Methylomonas sp. 11b: one gene and its partner. The main gene of each other region encodes a partner of the protein of the gene in region 2 in a complex. Links are inferred from orthologs where the notes say so. Each region holds a gene or a part of one and is shown on either strand. Other genes may lie near its edges.

Region 1 (9,791 bases), 2.1 Mb from region 2 along the record:
TACGGCCTGTATCCAGTTCTACGAATATTTCGCGCGAGCAATTGGTCAGCGTAATAGCAGAGGTTGCCGCAAAACACGAGCTTACTTGCTACATATGTAAGGGTACGCCAAGGGCAGATTCCGCAAGATATTTCGGGGAGTCACTTTCTATGACTTATACCCTCACGCCTGAAAATGCTGTCTTGTTCGTAATTGAGTATTCTCCAGGCGGGCCGTTGCCAACATTGTTTAGAGAGAGCAGCTACGAGAAAGCCGCGGCTTTACGAACCTCGCTAAAATCATCGCTGGCCGAACACTTCGATGGCCTGGAATTCGTAGAGCTATTGAGAAAATAATTGATTGTTCCCACACGCAAGTTTCGCGGCCATTAGGTTAATCCGTGTAATTTAGATTCGTCGCCAAGTAATCCACCAAACCTTGAGAATTTTTCGGCGTTTTGCTTTCTCGGAACCGCCCTACACATAAAATTATCGTGAAACGCTTCCTCCTCCAACTGTTCTACATCTGGAAACAAAAGCTAAAAATCTACTTCATAGCCGGCTGGGTAGGTGCGGGGATGGGGATATTTTTGTTAGCCCCCAGTTACGATTACATTAGCTCGCGCGAGCGCAACGCCGACCCGCTGTCATCGATCGAATTCGTGTTTGGCCAATTCACCGAAGTAATGACCGGCCAAATTAATCAAAATAATTTGATCCTGTTTTATGCCGAAATTGGCGCGATACTGGGCTTGCTGTCGCTGGGTTTTTATCAGATTTTACACAAGCGACTGGTGGACCTGGACGCACTGAAGACCGAGCTGGAAAAGGATTTGCCGACCATCATCCGTCAAGGTGAAGGACCGTTGCTGGAGTTTAAATCCTCGCTGCGCTGGGATATTCAGGAGCAACGCGTCAATAAGACCCTGGAAGGCGTGGTTATGAAAACCCTGGCCGGTTTCTTTAACAGTCCGGTTGGCGGCACCTTGCTAATCGGCGTGGCCGACAACGGCGAAATCCTCGGTCTGGAATCCGACTTCCAAACTCTGAAAAAACCCGATCATGACGGCTTCGAGCAAACTCTGATGACTGCGGTCTCGGCCAATCTGGGGGCCGATTTGTGCCCGCTGATCCACGTGCTTTTTCATAAATTGGCCGACCGTGATGTGTGCAGGGTTATTGTTTCCCCCTCGCACCGGCCCGTGTTTCTGACGCAGAGCAACACCCCCAAATTCTTCGTGCGAACCGGCGGCGGCACTCGGGATCTCAACATTCAAGAAGCGCTGGATTATGTGACCAGTCGTTGGAAAAAAACCAAATAATCTGCCCTGATTGGGTTTTAACGCCAGCAAAGTTAAACTAAGCAACCGGCAACATAGCAAACGATTTGTAAACATTCCATGGAACATCAATCAACTTTCGTTAATTGGTTCAGAAATTCATCGCCCTACATCCACGCGCACCGCAACCGCACCTTTGTGATTTTTTTCGGCGGCAACGCGGTGACGGAGCCGGATTTCGACAATCTGATTCACGACTTCGCGTTGCTGAGAAGCCTGGGTGTCAGGTTGGTGCTGGTGCACGGCATTCGCCCACAGATCGACGAACAAGTCACCGGACATGGCAACACGCCGCAGTTTCACCACCATTTACGCATCACCGACGCGACCACACTGCAATATGTGAAGCAAGCAGCCGGACTGGTGCGGGTGGAAATTGAAGCGCTGTTATCGATGGGTGTTTCCGGATCGCCGATGGCTGGTGCGAAGATACGCGTGGCATCCGGCAATTTTGTTACCGCCAAACCTTTGGGGATATTGGACGGCATCGACTATTGTCATACCGGCAAGGTGCGGCGCATCGACGCCCAAGCCATCCATCAGCAACTTGATCAGCAGAATGTGGTGTTGATTTCGCCCGTCGGCTATTCGCCCAGCGGCGAGGTATTCAACCTGTCGGCCGAGGAAGTGGCAACCGAAGTAGCCATCGCCTTGCAAGCCGAAAAGTTGATTTTGTTGACCGAACAAAACTGCTTATCGCCTGCCGATAACCAGCCGATCCAACAGCTCACAACGGCTCAGGTATCAACACTCTTGCAAGATACACCGACGCTGCCGGACGAAGTCGCCCGCTCGCTGCGGGCTGCGATGCAAAGCTGCGAAAAAGGCGTACAGCGCGCGCACCTGATCAATCGGCATGTGGATGGCGCCCTACTCCTGGAACTGTTTACCCGCGACGGTATCGGCACGCTGATTAGCTCCACCGCATTCGAAACCATACGGCCGGCAACATTGGACGACATCGGCGGCATCATGGAATTGATCAAGCCGCTTGAAGCACAAGGCATCTTGGTCAAGCGCTCTCGCGAAAAACTGGAAATGGAAATCGGCGACTACATCGTCATCGAGCGCGACGGCTTGATCATCGGCTGCACGGCGTTTCACGTAATGAACGACGGCAACAGTGCGGAAATTGCCTGCCTGGCGGTGCATACCGACTATCAAAAAGGCGCGCGCGGTAACAGCTTATTGGAGTATCTCGGCAATAAAGCCAAAACCGAGCATATCCACCGCTTGTTCGTGCGTTCCACACAAACCGTGCATTGGTTTGTCGAACGCGGTTTTAAACCCTGCGACATCGACGATTTGCCCGAGCCTATGAAAAGCGCTTACAGCTATCAGCGCAATTCCAAGGTATTGTATAAAGACGTTTAACATCACCCTCCACCCACTCTCAACTCGCGGAATCTAGGATGCTCCATAAACAGGATTTTCTGACAGTCGTAAAAAACACGCCCTTAGTTGCTATCGATTTAATTGTACGTTCCAGCAAGGACGCAATATTGATGGGCATGCGCGTGAATGAACCGGCGGCAGGCTATTGGTTCGTACCCGGCGGCAGAATTTATAAATCCGAAACCCTGGAAAATGCGTTTCAAAGAATCACCGAAACCGAATTAGGCACTGCCTACGGCATCGAAAGCGCCGAGTTACTGGGTGCTTTTACTCATCTCTACGAAACGAATTTTGCCAAACAACCGGGCATTAGTACCCATTACGTGGTTTTAGGCTATCAATTGCGACTGGATATCGATATTAATCAGTTACCGGCACAACAACACGCTAACTACCGCTGGTTTGGCAAACATGAAGACTTGAGGGAAGTTCATCCTAACAGCCAAGCCTACTACCCCTATCTGCGCTGAACAATGCCAATCTTAAAAGTCTTGCAGCTGACAGACCTGCATATATTGCCGCATGCCGGCGATAAAATGCTCGGCATAGACACCGAACAGTATTTCCAAGAGGCCCTAGCCCACGCGCATGCCACTCACGGCCCATTCGATCTGATTTTATTAACCGGTGATTTGGGCCAAGACCCTAGCGCTGATAGCTACCGGCGAATTTGCAAGCATCTGCAAACTTATCAAACACCTTGCCTGTGTTTGCCGGGCAATCATGACGACTGGGAACTGATGGAAACCGAGCTGAACGTAGGCTTCGTCAGTTGCCGCAAACACCTGCTGCTAAAAAATTGGCAGATTATTGCTTTAAACAGCCAAAAACCCGGCAGTCCCGCTGGGTTTGTATCTCAGGAAGAACTGGTATTTTTACAGCAAACGCTAAGCACAAATGACATGCCTGTCCTGCTGGCGGTACACCATCATTGCGTTGCCAGTGGGAGCAGTTGGATGGATACGATGCAAATTGAGAACGGTGAGGCATTGCTGGCAATAGCGGAACGCTTTGTGCAGGTTAAAGCCATCACCTGCGGTCATTTACATCAGGAAATGCAAACTAATCATGAACAAATAGCAATATTCGCCACACCGGCCAGCTGTTTTCAGTTCAAACCTTTTGCCACCGAGTTTGAACTGGACTCGCTAGCACCTGGCTACAGGGTCTTTGAATTGGGCGATGACGGCGACTTGCGATCCAGGTGCTATCGCCTGCCCATCAGCATGAACGACTTACAAACCAACTTGCACAGTTACTAACCAAACGCCAATCTTCCGGACAAATAACTCTCGGCGTTGACGCCAACATCGTTGGCAATCAGCAAAGCCCCTAATTCGTCCATCGCTTTGCGGTACACCCGGCGTTTGAAGTAAACCACGTCTTTCAGCGGATACCAGTACTCCACCCACTTCCAGTTATCGAACTCCTGCTTGTGCCCGCAATCGAACCTGACATTCGATTCATCTGTCATCAAGCGCAAAATAAACCAAATCTGCTTCTGACCGATGCACAAGGGCGTAGAATTTTTGCGGATATACCGATCCGGCAATTTATAGCGCAACCAATAACGGGTGCGCCCCAGCAACTGCACATGCTCTGCACACAAGCCGGTTTCCTCCCACAACTCCCGATACATCGCGGTTTCCGGATCCTCGTCGCCATCAATTCCGCCTTGCGGAAACTGCCACGAGTTAGCGCCTTTGCGCTTTGCCCAAAACACACGACCCTCGTCATTGCAAAGGATAATGCCGACATTAGGCCGGTATCCTTTCGAGTCTATCATGTAAAAACCTGTATTATTTGCCGCCCTGTTGCTAATGCCTGGATGTTAAAATTAACAACGGCACGGCCATTAAAATGAATGGCGCAATTGTTCCACAAATAACCGGCGGACGCCACAGGCCGCTACTTTTTTCTTTATGACGACGGATTTGCCGTGAGCTTAGCGATTTTTGATCTGGATAACACGCTGATCGCCGATGACAGCGATTTTTTATGGGGCCAATTCTTGGTCGACCGCGGCATTGTCGACAAAGAGCAGTATGAACAGGCCAATAAAAAATTCTACGAGGATTACAAACAGGGCACGTTGGATATTGTCGAGTTTTTGCATTTCTCACTAGCGCCGCTGGCGCAGCACGACGCCGAGCAACTGTACCGCTGGCGCGCGGAATTCGTCGAAACGCTGATCGAGCCGATCACACTCGACGCCGCACGGACTTTGGTAGAAAAGCATCGCGCGGCCGGCGATACCTTACTGGTGATCACCGCCACCAATCGCTTCGTCACCGAACCTATTGTGAAACTTTACGGTATCGACAACCTACTGGCTACCACACCGGAATTTGTCGATGGTCGCTACACCGGGAAATTCAACGGTACGCCTTGCTTTCAGCAAGGAAAAGTCGTGCAGCTAAACGACTGGTTGGCCAATTCCACGGAAACGCTGGCAGGCAGTTGGTTCTACAGCGATTCGCATAACGATTTGCCGCTATTGAACTTGGTCGATCAACCGGTTGCCGTCGATCCCGACGAAAAACTACGGAAAGTTGCTCGGCAAGCAAACTGGCCGATTATTAGCTTGAGGAAATAGAAGCTGCGGACAAGGTTCAAAAGAAGCGCCATTTTGAACCTTTATAATATTGAATCGCTTCTATTTTTTCTGTATAAAGAACACTTGTTTGTCGGCTTCCTTGAATATCTTCAGCGGGATATGTCCGGCCTGATCGATATAGACACCAAAGTCCAAATGGGCCGCCGGATCGGTAGCAATCACTTTGACTACCCTGCCGCTTTCCACTTCCATAATCGCCTTTTTCAAACGCAGCAACGGTAACGGACATTGCAACCCGCTGGCATCGACTTCCAAATCAAATTCGATCATAGTGGTGTTCACTCAACTGTTCTTTAGACAACGCTTATAATAACACCAACCCCAGACCACGAAAATCAAGCACCATGGATTACTTCCCGCTTTTCTTAAAACTAAAAGACCAGCCATGCCTGGTTGTAGGCGCCGGCGAAATCGCCTCGCGTAAAATCGAGCTATTGGCAAAAACCGGGGCGCGAATTACCGTGGTAGCTCTGGAAATTGGCGCCAGCGTCGCAGAGATGGGCCAAGATAATCGCGTACTTATCCAAGAAAAAGCCTTTGCAGCGGATGATGTGAAAGGCATGCGCGTGGTTATATCCGCCACCAACCAGCGCACGATCAACGAAGCGGTCGCTCAAGCGGCTACAGCGCAGAATATTCCAGTGAACGTGGTCGATAATCCTGATTTGTGCAGTTTCATCTTTCCGGCGATTGTTGATCGCTCGCCATTAATCGTAGCCGTGTCTTCTGGCGGCGTCTCCCCGGTGCTGGCACGTTTGCTACGCTCCAAGGTGGAAAGCACCATTCCCGGCGCGTTCGGGCTGCTGGCGCAGTTTGCCGAGGATTTTCGGGCATTGGTTAAGGAACGACTAAAAGAACCTAACCGCCGCCGAGTATTCTGGGAAGACGCATTGCAGGGCCATATCGCCGAATTGGTGTTTTCCGGCCGCCGCGAGCAAGCTGCCACAGAATTGCAAGCCAAACTCGATGCAGCGGAGCAGACGCAAAATCGCGGCGAGGTGTATTTGATCGGCGCCGGCCCCGGCGATCCGGATTTACTGACTTTCCGAGCCCTGCGTTTAATGCAGCAAGCGGATGTGATTGTCTATGACAGGCTTGTATCCGCGGAAATATTGGAGATGGTGCGACGCGACGCGGAAAAAATCTACGTGGGCAAACAACGCAGCAATCACAGCCTGCCGCAAGAATCGATCAACGAGCTGCTGGCCAATCTGGCTCTTTCAGGCAAACGCGTCGCCCGCTTGAAAGGCGGAGATCCGTTTATTTTCGGCCGGGGTGGCGAGGAAATCGAGACCCTGATGCAACAAGGCATTCAATTTCAAGTCGTACCCGGCATTACCGCCGCAGCCGGTTGCGCCAGCTATGCAGGCATACCGCTGACGCATCGAGACCATGCGCAGTCCTGCACCTTCGTGACCGGGCATTTAAAAGACGGCAATATCAACCTGAACTGGAGCCAGCTAGCCTCGCCCAATCAGACCATCGTGATTTACATGGGCTTGGTCGGTCTGGAGACTATCTGTCAATCGTTGATCGAACACGGCTGCCCCGCCGATCAACCGATTGCGCTGATCCAGCAAGGCACTACCCGCCATCAGCGGGTCATTACCGGCACCTTGGGCGACATGCCTAAACGCGTCGAAAACGCAGACATCAAACCGCCGACCTTGATCATAGTCGGCACCGTCGTGCGCCTGCGCAAACAGTTGGAATGGTTTCAACCAAGCCAAAACTAAGCGCGCGTGAATTTTTCCCTATTTCAGACGATGTTAAGTTTTACTTGGAAAAATCAGCCCGCAAACCCGGTAAAGGCGCGAACGACAGAGAAAATCGATTGAATTTTTCGCTAAAGTTCCCTATCCTTTACCCGCTTAATTTCCCAATGAACTGCCTATGCAAATAACAATATGCAGTTCTTTTTTTAAACACAACGAGAGAATCATATGAAAAAATCATTCGGTTTATTAGTAGGCGCAGCTTTGATCGCTATCAGCGGACAAGTTGCAGCTAACGAAGCGGAAGAAATCGGCGCAAAAATTTATGAGCGTGCTTTCGGTCGTGGCTGCGGCGCTTGCCATGACATCGCTTCCAACCCACAATTATCGGCCTTGATCAGCGCCGGCAAACTGCCTAAAGACCAGTTCGCTAAAGTTCTGAAAGAAGGCAAAAACGGCATGCCTAAAGCTGTTGCAGCTATCATGGAAGTCGGTCCTGTGAAAAAAGCAGGTTACACCGAAGACCAAGCTATCGATGCAGTTTACGAATATCTGAAAAAATAATCGTAGCCTTTCGGGGCAAAGAAAAAGCCGCTACCCTTTCGGATAGCGGCTTTTTTATGTCATAAAGAATATGCCAATTAATCTTGTTTACTGAGATACGCCTGTTGACTACGTTGATGGGTCAACCGGTAACGGTTGCGCAGCCAAACTCCGGCAATCGCCGCAATCATCAATCCACAAGACACAAAGGTCAGATAGACCAAATCCTTAATGTCATTCAGTTCTTTGATCAGAACTTGATTGACAGCCGCGCCTTCGACCTTGGCCGGCGAATCAACAGAATAAGTCGTCAGTATCTTCACATCGCCTTTCAAATCCTGAATGGTCTCCAGGGAATCGGCGACGCTACCCTTTTTGATATTCTCTTCCAGGGCTCTTAATTTGCTGTCGATGGAACCGCTTAACAAGCCGAACAACTGGCCTTTCAAGGCGCTAATCTCGGCGGATAGCACCGGATTTTGGGTAGCGTAGGCTGTCGAGATAGCCTGGTGCTTTTGGATCTCGGTCAACAGATTTTGTTTAGGTAGTAATACAAAACCCAACAAAAAAACCGCCGCCATCAACGCCAGAACCAGCATTAACAAAAAGCGATTAGCCTTCATCAGCGCCTGATGCTGATGGGCGCGCAGATAGACTATCTCATGCTTATCGGTATTGACATCATCCAGATTAATCTCAGGCATATCGCTCATTATTCTTTTAGTGTTGCTAATCGGGAAGCTCTATATATATCACCTAGAGCACGCGGCGCCTAAACGGCACCCCATGCCCAACGGAAATACATCGGCGCATTATACAAGCTAAATCAAAAATGTCCTGTTTTATACAAACCGCAATCAACGGCCTTTCTTAGCGGCAATCCGCATTCTCAAGGCATTCAGTTTGATAAAGCCTTCGGCATCTTTTTGGTTATAAGCGCCGCCATCTTCTTCAAAAGTAGCAATATTTTCATCGAACAGGCTATTGGTTTCCGAGGCCCGACCGACCACGACCACATTGCCTTTATACAATTTCACCCGCACCTTGCCGTTAACATTGACCTGCGAAGCATCGATCATGGTTTGCAACAGCGCCCGCTCCGGACTCCACCAGTAACCGTTGTAAATCAAGGACGCATAACGCGGCATCAATTCGTCTTTTAAATGCGCTACTTCGCGGTCCAGGGTCAGCGATTCGATGGCCCGATGCGCTTTCAACATCACGGTACCGGCTGGTGTTTCGTAGCAGCCTCTGGACTTCATACCGACATAGCGATTTTCGACGATGTCCAGGCGTCCCACACCGTTAGCGCCGGCGATTTTATTTAACTTCTCCATCACTTGATGCGGGGAATGCGGCACATCGTCGATGGCGACGATATCACCATTCTGATAGGTAAGCTCGACGTAGGTGGCTTGATCCGGGGCATTTTCCGGTGACACAGTCCAGCGCCACATATCTTCTTCCGGCTCCGTCCACGGATTTTCCAAGATACGGCCTTCGTAAGAAATGTGCAGCGAGTTGGCATCCATGGAATACGGCGAGGTTTTGCCTTTTTTCATTTCCACTGAAATGCCGTGTTGCTCGGCGTAGTCCAGCAGTTTTTGCCGTGAATTCAAATCCCATTCGCGCCACGGCGCGATCACTTTGATGTCCGGACGCAAGGCGTAGGCGCCCAGTTCGAAACGCACCTGGTCGTTGCCTTTGCCGGTCGCACCATGGGAAATCGCATCGGCGCCGGTTTCGTTGGCAATTTCGATCAGGCGCTTAGCGATCAAAGGCCTGGCAATCGAGGTACCGAGCAGATACTCGCCTTCGTAAATCGTATTGGCACGAAACATCGGAAATACGAAATCGCGAGCAAATTCCTCGCGCAAATCGTCGATATAAATTTCCTTGATGCCGGCCGCTGTGGCTTTGGCGCGAGCCGGATCCAACTCTTCGCCCTGACCGATGTCGGCGGTAAATGTCACCACTTCACAGTCGTACACATCTTGTAGCCACTTCAAAATAACCGAGGTATCCAAACCACCGGAATAGGCCAACACCACTTTTTTAATATCCGACATAATGCGCTTCACACCTTTTACAAATTAAAAAACTGGCGAATTATAACGGAAAACCTCAATGAATTGCCCGCTAACCACCCTAACCCAAGCGTAAAACTTACAGGTACTCCGCCAACAATCCCGCCACCCGTTTT
Region 2 (9,764 bases):
CGAAATTAACAGAGAGTTTTATTCCGAATTGCCGATTGGTATCCATGTTGTCGGCAAGTATGAAGAATTGGGATTGTTTGTCAGTGGTTTGGCTTCGTTACCAAGGATTGTGACGGTGCATGATGTGGTGATGACACCGCTGGGTAAAGAAGGCAAAGATGGTATGAGTATGACTGCAACCATAAAAACCTATAACGAGGGTGAAACAGCGCAAGCCGCTGGCGGATCGGCAGCTAAGAAAAGGAGAGGTCAATGAGGTGCGGTAGCGTGAAAGTGTATTCGACTCTGCCGGTATTGAGTGTGCTTTTGATCGGTATGACGGGTTGCGGTGGGGATGATGTCAGCGATCTAACAAAATATATTCAAGAAGTAAAAGCCCGCCCCAAGGCTCCTATCGAACCATTGCCCGAGATTAAAGTGGTGGAATCATTCATATTTAAACCCGATGGTTTGCGGGATCCTTTTCGGTCTATCGAAAGAAAGGATGACGATAGCAGTATCGACGTTTCCGGCATAAACGGTGTTAAGCCCGATATAGAGCGTCGGAAGGAAGAGTTGGAAGCTTATCCGCTTGATAGCCTGCGCATGGTTGGAACGCTACGTAACGATAAAGGCTATTGGGGCTTGATAAGGGCTAGGGACGGGACTATCCATCGGGTCCAGGTCGGGCATCATATGGGGCAAAATTACGGCAAGATTCTGCGAATTCTCGACGACAAAATAGAGCTAATGGAAATCGTACCTGATAAGCCGGGCACTTGGCGCGAACAACAGTCTTCACTGGCATTGGCCGATGAAAAAGGGTTATAGAAATGAGTACTAAACAAAATAAAAACGGGTGGAAAGCGGCCGGCTTCGGTTTCTGGTGTTCAGTGTTGCTGGGTTGTTTTATGCACGTTGCGCTGGTGCGCGCTGATGACGGAGCTATAAACAACTTAGAGTTTTCCACCTTGGCCGGAAACCAAGTGCAGGTGCAACTGGAAATGGATGGGCCGATAGTGGCGCCAAAAATTTTTCAGACCGATAATCCTTCCAGAATCGCCTTGGACTTTGCCGGGGTAAAAAGTAATTTGGCGAAAAAAAGCTTTCCTATTAACCAAGGAGCCGCGGGTACGGTTTATGTAGTAGAGGCGTCGGGGCGGACTCGGGTTATTATCAATCTGATAGAAAAAGTGCCTTACGAAACCAAAATTGAGGGCAATAAATTTTATGTGGTTTTGAGGTCTAGTGGAACTGTCGCTGCGGTAAATCGGGCGGTACAGCAAGCGCCCACCGCGAAGGATTCGGTGATTAGTAAGTTTTTGCCGGAACAAAACATAAAAAGTATTGATTTTAGACGCGGCCCCAACGGTGAGGGACGCTTGTTGCTGGGTTTATCAGCGGCGAATACTGTCGTGGACGCTAAGCAAAATGGCGGTAAAGTGGTATTAAGTTTCCTAAATACCAGGTTGCCGGAGTCGTTAGTTAAAAGTTTCGACGTATCGGACTTTGCGACACCCGTGCAAAAAATCGAAGCCTCTCCAAGAGGTGATAGCGTCAACATCGTCATAACACCTAACAACGGTAATTACGATTACTCGTCCTATCAGTCCGATAATCTATTGACGGTTGAGTTTCGACCGTTGACGCCGGCGGAAAAGGAAGCGCAGCAAAAAGAAAAATTCCCGTATATCGGTAACAAGTTGTCATTGAATTTTCAAGATATCGAAGTGCGTTCGGTCCTGCAAATTCTTGCCGACTTTACCGAGCTTAATATCATTGCCGCCGATTCTGTGGCGGGCAACGTGACGCTTAGATTGAACGATGTACCTTGGGATCAGGCTTTGGAATTGATTCTAAAAGCTAAAGGATTGGCAAAAAGACAGAATGGTAATGTGGTGATGGTGGCGCCGGTTGCCGAAATCATGAAAATAGAGCAGGAAGAGCTGGATTCGAAAAAAATATTTGAAGAGTTGGAGCCGTTAAAAACCGAAAATATTCAAATCAATTACGCGAAAGCAGGGGAGATTTGCGGTGTATTAATGGGGGTAGGTAATAACTCGCAGGGTGGGCAGTCGGGGGCAGGCGCGAGCGGAGGTGGTGGTTGCGGCGGAGGAGGAGGTGCTTCCGTAGCCTCGCAACAGTCCGGAGCCGGGCAGAATAGTCAAGGCGGTGGCTCGGCAAGTATGCGCTTGCTGTCGCCACGCGGTACGGCGATTGTCGATGCCAGGACCAACACGCTGATTGTCAAAGACACTGCAAAGGCTATGGAAGATGTAAGAAGAATGATCAAGCTATTGGACGTGCCAGTACGCCAAGTATTGATCGAATCGCGGATCGTAATAGCTGATACATCATTTGCGCAGAACTTGGGTACCAAATTTGGGGTGGCGCATAAAGCCGATGTCAATAGTGGCACCCAATATGGGATGACTGGTGCCGGTGTTGAAACAAGTGAAAATTCTCAAATTTTGTCGGATTTGGGGTCCGCATTGGCTGCCTCCAGTGGTGGTGCCTTGGCATTGACTTTGGCGCGCGGTGCGGATTATCTGTTGAATCTTGAGATAAGTGCCTTGCAGGATGACGGCAAAGGCGAGTTGGTATCCAATCCGCGGGTAATGACTAGCGATATGGTGCAAGCTTCAATCAAACAAGGTGTACAGATTCCGTATCAAACCCAAAGCCAGGCAACAGGTCCGGTGACGGAGCTGGTCGATGCGGTGTTGGAGCTGAATGTCACGCCGCAGATTACGCCAAGCGGCAGTGTTATCATGTTGCTCGACATCAAAAAAGATTCTCCGGGAACGCCGCTTGCTACGGGCGGTAATGCTACCGTACCCATCGATACCCGGCAGTTGAAAACCAAAGTTCAAGTTGAAGATGGCGAGACGGTAGTGTTGGGCGGTATTTACGAGTCAACCGTTCAGGAATCGTTTAATACCGTGCCCTGGGTGTCGGATTTGCCGGTGATAGGCTGGATGTTCAAGAAAAGTGTAAAAAACGATACCAAAAAAGAGTTATTGGTGTTCATCACGCCTAAAGTGGTGAAAGAGTCTATGACGGCAAAGTGAAGCGTCGTTTGACTTAGTGGCAAAAAGGGGCTTCATGCCCCTTTTTTTGTGGCTTGCCGAGATTGGGCGGCCACCTCGTGTTCGTTCTTTTAAGCCGCCGGCTATGCTATATTCCGCGTTCACCAGACAATCGTTACGAATATGACGACAAACAATATTTTAACTCTAGTTCTTTGGGCGCTGTTGTTGCAGGCCTGCGGTCAGACAGGGCCTTTATATATGCCGGATAGCCCGCCGCCAATTTACGTACCCAAACAAGATAAATAAGCCATGGATTTTTTTAATTATCGGCAACATGAACTGTTTGCCGAAAGCATTCCTGTTGACGAAATTGCCGAAAACTACGGCACTCCCTGTTATGTCTACTCGCGAGCTACCTTGGAAAGACATTGGCAAGCTTTCGATCAAGGCTTTGCCGGTCACCCTCATCTTATTTGTTATGCCGTAAAAGCAAATTCAAATATTGCTATTCTCAATTTATTAGCACGACTGGGATCTGGGTTCGACATCGTGTCGCTTGGCGAAATGCAGCGCGTGCTAGCTGCGGGCGGAAGTCCGGACAAAATTGTGTTTTCCGGAGTAGGCAAGCGCGAAGATGAAATTTTGGCAGCGCTGAAAATAGGTATACGCTGTTTTAATGTGGAAGTCAGCGGTGAGTTGGATCGTATCAACTGTTTAGCCGGTGAGTTGGGGGTTGTCGCACCCGTGTCTTTTCGGGTTAATCCCGATGTTGACGCCAAGACGCATCCCTATATTTCCACTGGTTTGAAAGAGAATAAATTCGGGATCGATATCAAGCAAGCTATTCACGAATATCGGCGAGCCGCCCAGATGCCGAATATCGAAATAGTCGGTATTGATTGCCATATCGGCTCCCAGCTAACGGAAGCCGTGCCGTTTCTGGACGCGTTGGATAGGGTGTTGGCGTTGGTCGACGAACTGCAGGCGGAAGGTATTGAATTGCACCACCTTGATTTAGGGGGAGGGCTGGGTATTTGTTATCGCGATGAGTGTCCCCCGCAACCTTCTGAATATATCGCGGCGTTGCTGCAGCGTCTGGATGGGCGAAACTTCGAAATCTTATTGGAGCCGGGGCGAGCAATCGTTGGCAATGCCGGAATATTGTTAACCAGAGTGGAATACCTTAAGCCGACAGAGAATAAAAACTTTGCCATTGTTGATGCGGCAATGAATGATCTGGTCAGACCGGCTTTATACGGGGCGTGGCAGGCAATCATTCCGGCGAATGCCGAAAGTGATCAGCCCGAGTTGGATTGGGACATCGTTGGGCCAGTTTGCGAGACGGGTGACTTTCTAGGAAAGGCTCGGGCATTGAAGCTAAAACAAGGTGATTTATTAGCGGTTCGCTCAGCCGGTGCCTACGGATTTACGATGAGTTCAAACTATAACTCAAGGCCTCGAGCGGCGGAGGTAATGGTGGATGGCGATAAAACACATCTTATTCGAGCCCGAGAAACTCTGGATCAATTGTGGGTTGGCGAGCAGCTTTTGCCGGAGTAGCTATGATAATTAACTTCACCAAAATGCAGGGGCTGGGAAATGATTTTGTCGTGATCGACGCTATAAACCAGCAAATACAATTGACGACCGCACAGATTCGATTTTTGGCGGATCGCCATTTTGGCGTGGGCTGCGATCAATTGTTATTGGTGGAAAAGCCGATTAGTGATAACGCCGAGTTTAAATACCGGATTTTCAATGCTGACGGTAGCGAGGTTTCTCAGTGTGGAAACGGTGCGCGTTGCTTTGCTCGTTTTGTGCGTGACAAAGGCTTAAGCAATAATGACGAAATTATTGTCGATACCGATGCAAGACAACTGACACTGCGATTCGATGCAAGAGATTTGATCACCGTTGAAATGGGTGTCCCGGCACTTGAGCCTAAGCAGATACCGCTGAAGGCTTCCGAACAGTCCAAGCTGTATAAAGTGAAGTTGGCGGAAACAGAAGTTCAGTTCGCCGCGGTATCCATGGGTAATCCTCATGCAGTTATTCAGGTCCATGATGTGGCGAACGCGCCTGTTTCGACTATCGGAGCTAGACTGGAGTGTCATGAGTTGTTTCCAGAGCGAGCTAATATCGGGTTCATGCAAGTTGTTAATCGCCGGCACATCAAATTGCGAGTTTACGAACGCGGTGCAGCCGAAACTTTAGCTTGTGGTAGCGGGGCGTGTGCCGCCGTGGTCGCTGGTATCGAACAGGGATTGTTGGATCAGGTTGTTCAGGTTCAATTGCCTGGCGGGGAGCTAACTATTAGTTGGATCGGCAGCGGTCATCCTGTACTGATGACGGGCGCGGCTACCACGGTTTTTGAGGGACAAGTAAAGTTATGAGCAGCGAACCAAAAGTCTTATTGACCGAAGCCCACGTTAAGGCTTATTTGCAAGACCACCCTGAGTTTTTCCAGAATCACCTGGATTTGCTGGAGAAGATGCATATCCCTCACCCCAGCGGAAATGCAATATCGCTAATCTCCAAGCAACTGGAAATTTTCAGAGCGAAGCACCAGGAACAAGAAAATCAACTAACCGCATTGATTGATATTGCTCGGGAAAACGACGCGTCGTTCAATCGCATGCATGAGTTGACCTTAGCTATGCTGGAAGCAAATTCTTTGGAGGATGCGGTCGCTAATTTAAGCGAGGTGTTGGCTGAATGTTTTTTCACTGATTTCGTGGCCATTAAAATCATTAAAGAGCAACCGCTATCGCCGATCAGTAATTTATTTGTCGGGGCGGATGATGCTAATTTGAAGCATTTTTCCAATGAATTAACCACAAACCAGCCGAAATGCGGTCGGCCGACCTTGCCTCAAGCGAGGTTTTTATTTGGTGATGTGGCTGCGGAAGTTCGCTCTTGTGCAATCATTCCTATGGTGTTCACTCAGCTTGATGGGCTGTTGGCAATCGGCAGCCGCGATGAATCGCGGTTTCACTATAGTATGGGCAGTATATTTCTTACCCAAATGAGCGAAATTATCGGGACGCGTCTTATTTCATTGCTACAACAAACGGATTGATTGTTATGCATGCCGAAGCGGATGACGCCTTGCAGCTGTATTTTTGCTATCTGGTTTCGGAAAAGCGTGTTGCCGACCATACGTCGACGAATTACCAGCGGGATTTAAAGCGTTTTAGAAGTTTTTGCAATGTGCAAGAGCTTAGGCTTTGGCAGCAAGTTCAAGATCGCGATGTGAGGAACTATATTGCTGGACGCCATAAAAACGGGATAGGAAGCAAGACGATTCAGCGCGAACTTGCTGCGCTACGTAGTTTTTATCGATTTTTGCTCAAAACTAACCAAGTGACGCATAACCCTGCTCAGCATGTGCAGGCGCCTAAAGTGTCAAAAAGGCTTCCTCATGTGTTGGATGTTGATCAGATGATGGGGATGTTAAATGCGACGCCAGATTCGGTTTTGGAAGTCCGCGATTTGGCGATGTTCGAATTGTTCTATTCATCAGGGTTGCGACTGAGCGAGTTAGTGATGCTTGATTTGTCGGACATTGATCTTAGCGAAGGCTTTTTGAGAGTGCGTTTTGGTAAAGGCGGCAAGCAAAGGCAATTGCCTGTTGGTAGTAAAGCACTTGATGCGCTTAAGGTTTGGCTGACAAATCGGCCTGAGGGGGGGCAAGCGGTGTTTGTTTCCTTGCAGTGTCGTCGATTATCTCGAAGAAGTGTGCAGCTTAGATTGGATCGTTGGGGTAAAAAAAACGGTATAGCCGAACACCTTCATCCGCATATGTTAAGACATTCGTTCGCAAGCCATCTGCTTGAAGCTAGTAAAGATATTAGGGCTGTGCAAGAGTTATTAGGGCATAGCAATATATCTACTACGCAGATATACACGCACCTGGATTTTCAGCATTTAGCGGCCGTATATGATCAAGCACATCCGCGATCACGCAAGGGTTGAAGGCTGTTGGATAAAAAAGTTCTTGACGCGGGGTGTATGGGTGATTAAAATGCGCGGCTCTTCACTGCTTTAGCTTTTTGGGTTTGGCGGTGAAGGAGTCGGCTGGGTTCGGCGGGTTTAAGGTTGTGAGTGGCGGGTTTGTTTTGAGTGTTTCGGTTTTTGAAATGGCTTAAAAATAAATTTGACAGGAACTGAAAACGCTGTAGAATATGTCGGCTCAACAGGGCGAAATGCTCTGGCTCTTTAACAAACGAAATCGAAATAATTTGTGTGGGTATGTGTAGCGACTATGTGCTGTTTAAAAATAGTCGACACAGAAACCACGTCAATTCGCAAGAAAAGATGTTCTGTAGTCGAGCCAAGATTGGTCACTAATCTTATTTAGTGACAAGTTAAAATTAAACTGAAGAGTTTGATCATGGCTCAGATTGAACGCTGGCGGTATGCTTAACACATGCAAGTCGAACGGTAGCAGGCCTTCGGGCGCTGACGAGTGGCGGACGGGTGAGTAATGCATAGGAATCTGCCTATTAGTGGGGGACAACGTGGGGAAACTCACGCTAATACCGCATACGCCCTACGGGGGAAAGCTGGGGATCTTCGGACCTGGCGCTAATAGATGAGCCTATGTTGGATTAGCTAGTTGGTAGGGTAAAGGCCTACCAAGGCGACGATCCATAGCTGGTCTGAGAGGATGATCAGCCACACTGGGACTGAGACACGGCCCAGACTCCTACGGGAGGCAGCAGTGGGGAATATTGGACAATGGGCGAAAGCCTGATCCAGCAATACCGCGTGTGTGAAGAAGGCCTGAGGGTTGTAAAGCACTTTCAATAGGAAGGAATACCTGCCGGTTAATACCCGGTAGACTGACATTACCTATACAAGAAGCACCGGCTAACTCCGTGCCAGCAGCCGCGGTAATACGGAGGGTGCAAGCGTTAATCGGAATTACTGGGCGTAAAGCGTGCGTAGGCGGTTGTTTAAGTCAGATGTGAAAGCCCTGGGCTTAACCTGGGAACTGCATTTGATACTGGGCAACTAGAGTTTAGTAGAGGGGAGTGGAATTTCAGGTGTAGCGGTGAAATGCGTAGAGATCTGAAGGAACACCAGTGGCGAAGGCGGCTCCCTGGACTAAAACTGACGCTGAGGTACGAAAGCGTGGGTAGCAAACAGGATTAGATACCCTGGTAGTCCACGCCGTAAACGATGTCAACTAACTGTTGGGTTCTTAAAGAACTTAGTAGTGGAGCTAACGTATTAAGTTGACCGCCTGGGGAGTACGGCCGCAAGGCTAAAACTCAAATGAATTGACGGGGGCCCGCACAAGCGGTGGAGCATGTGGTTTAATTCGATGCAACGCGAAGAACCTTACCTACCCTTGACATCCAGAGAATCTGTTAGAGATAGCGGAGTGCCTTCGGGAGCTCTGAGACAGGTGCTGCATGGCTGTCGTCAGCTCGTGTTGTGAAATGTTGGGTTAAGTCCCGTAACGAGCGCAACCCTTATCCTTAGTTGCCAGCGGGTCATGCCGGGAACTCTAGGGAGACTGCCGGTGATAAACCGGAGGAAGGTGGGGACGACGTCAAGTCATCATGGCCCTTATGGGTAGGGCTACACACGTGCTACAATGGCCGGTACAGAGGGCTGCGAACTCGCGAGAGTAAGCGAATCCCAAAAAGCCGGTCCCAGTCCGGATCGCAGTCTGCAACTCGACTGCGTGAAGTCGGAATCGCTAGTAATCGCGGATCAGAATGCCGCGGTGAATACGTTCCCGGGCCTTGTACACACCGCCCGTCACACCATGGGAGTGGGTTGCAAAAGAAGTAGGTAGTTTAACCTTCGGGAGGGCGCTTACCACTTTGTGATTCATGACTGGGGTGAAGTCGTAACAAGGTAGCCCTAGGGGAACCTGGGGCTGGATCACCTCCTTACAAAGACGGCACACCGTTACACGTACTCACAACAAATTATTTCGATTGAAAGACGCACCTGGGTCTGTAGCTCAGTTGGTTAGAGCGCACCCCTGATAAGGGTGAGGTCGGAGGTTCAACTCCTCCCAGACCCACCAACGCATAAAAGGCGAAAGCAATAAGGCGGAAAACGATCAGACAACACTCCTGGTTAGAAATGGGTAGGGTTGTGCATAGTTGGATTCCGGCTTGAGTCTTGGTCTTTAGTCTGTTTTAGGGGCCATAGCTCAGCTGGGAGAGCGCCTGCCTTGCACGCAGGAGGTCGGGAGTTCGATCCTCCCTGGCTCCACCATCACGCTGAACGCTGAGGGTAAACCAGTTCGTCAAATGTAAGCACTTGGATGTGGACATCAGCGCTATACGGTTTTATCGCATGATAAAGACTGTATAGCATTGGTATTCGTACCGATAGCTCTTTAACAATATGGAAATCTGTAACTATAGTAACGATCAGCAATGATCGAAACTGAAACGAGTTGCGGTTTGAATGAAGTCAATGTCGAAAGATAAAGATGGAAAGCAAGCAGCATGTCGTTCTCAAGCAGAAAAAATCAGCGAAAATGTCAGCTGACAGTATAACCAAAGTACAGACGTATTCGGGTTATATGGTCAAGTGAATAAGCGCATACGGTGAATGCCTAGGCAGTAAGAGGCGATGAAGGACGTTGTAGCATGCGAAAAGCTTTGGGGAGCCTGCAAACCGGCTGTGATCCAGAGATGTCCGAATGGGGAAACCCGGCGTGCATCAGCACGTCATCTTTGAGTGAATACATAGCTCACTGAAGCGAACCCGGAGAACTGAAAC

Evidence for each region.
Region 1: the proteins of dapF (region 2) and METH11B_RS0106305 are in contact, whole or in part, in a solved structure (PDB 5YGU), measured with the Escherichia coli proteins. The link is inferred for Methylomonas sp. 11b from one-to-one orthologs.

Annotation. Positions count from the first base shown.
Region 1 is NZ_KI911557.1:1,358,031-1,367,821, forward strand. Bases 2,736-5,688 are described here. They hold METH11B_RS0106305 (RNA pyrophosphohydrolase), read right to left. Parts: upstream 4,500-5,688; coding sequence 3,972-4,499; downstream 2,736-3,971. Other genes in these bases: METH11B_RS0106295 (GDP-mannose mannosyl hydrolase), read left to right, coding at 2,736-3,183; cpdA (3',5'-cyclic-AMP phosphodiesterase), read left to right, coding at 3,187-3,975; METH11B_RS0106310 (HAD family hydrolase), read left to right, coding at 4,653-5,309; METH11B_RS0106315 (sulfurtransferase TusA family protein), read right to left, coding at 5,370-5,600; cysG (siroheme synthase CysG), read left to right, coding at 5,675-5,688. Outside these bases: METH11B_RS27660 (hypothetical protein), read left to right, coding at 1-335; METH11B_RS0106285 (AlbA family DNA-binding domain-containing protein), read left to right, coding at 473-1,300; argA (amino-acid N-acetyltransferase), read left to right, coding at 1,379-2,692; more of METH11B_RS0106295, read left to right, coding at 2,731-2,735; more of cysG, read left to right, coding at 5,689-7,066; METH11B_RS0106325 (c-type cytochrome), read left to right, coding at 7,274-7,609; METH11B_RS0106330 (hypothetical protein), read right to left, coding at 7,687-8,301; METH11B_RS0106335 (argininosuccinate synthase), read right to left, coding at 8,446-9,657; waaA (lipid IV(A) 3-deoxy-D-manno-octulosonic acid transferase), read right to left, coding at 9,755-9,791. UniProt on the Escherichia coli protein: Master regulator of 5'-end-dependent mRNA decay.
Region 2 is NZ_KI911557.1:3,474,063-3,483,826, forward strand. Bases 3,565-6,490 are described here. They hold dapF (diaminopimelate epimerase), read left to right. Parts: upstream 3,565-4,576; coding sequence 4,577-5,404; downstream 5,405-6,490. Other genes in these bases: lysA (diaminopimelate decarboxylase), read left to right, coding at 3,565-4,571; METH11B_RS0116700 (DUF484 family protein), read left to right, coding at 5,401-6,090; xerC (tyrosine recombinase XerC), read left to right, coding at 6,096-6,490. Outside these bases: METH11B_RS0116675 (type 4a pilus biogenesis protein PilO), read left to right, coding at 1-256; METH11B_RS0116680 (pilus assembly protein PilP), read left to right, coding at 253-810; type IV pilus secretin PilQ, read left to right, coding at 813-3,050; LPS translocon maturation chaperone LptM, read left to right, coding at 3,192-3,317; more of lysA, read left to right, coding at 3,321-3,564; more of xerC, read left to right, coding at 6,491-6,986. UniProt on the Escherichia coli protein: Involved in the succinylase branch of the L-lysine biosynthesis and in the biosynthesis of the pentapeptide incorporated in the peptidoglycan moiety. Catalyzes the stereoinversion of LL-2,6-diaminopimelate (L,L-DAP) to meso-diaminopimelate (meso-DAP).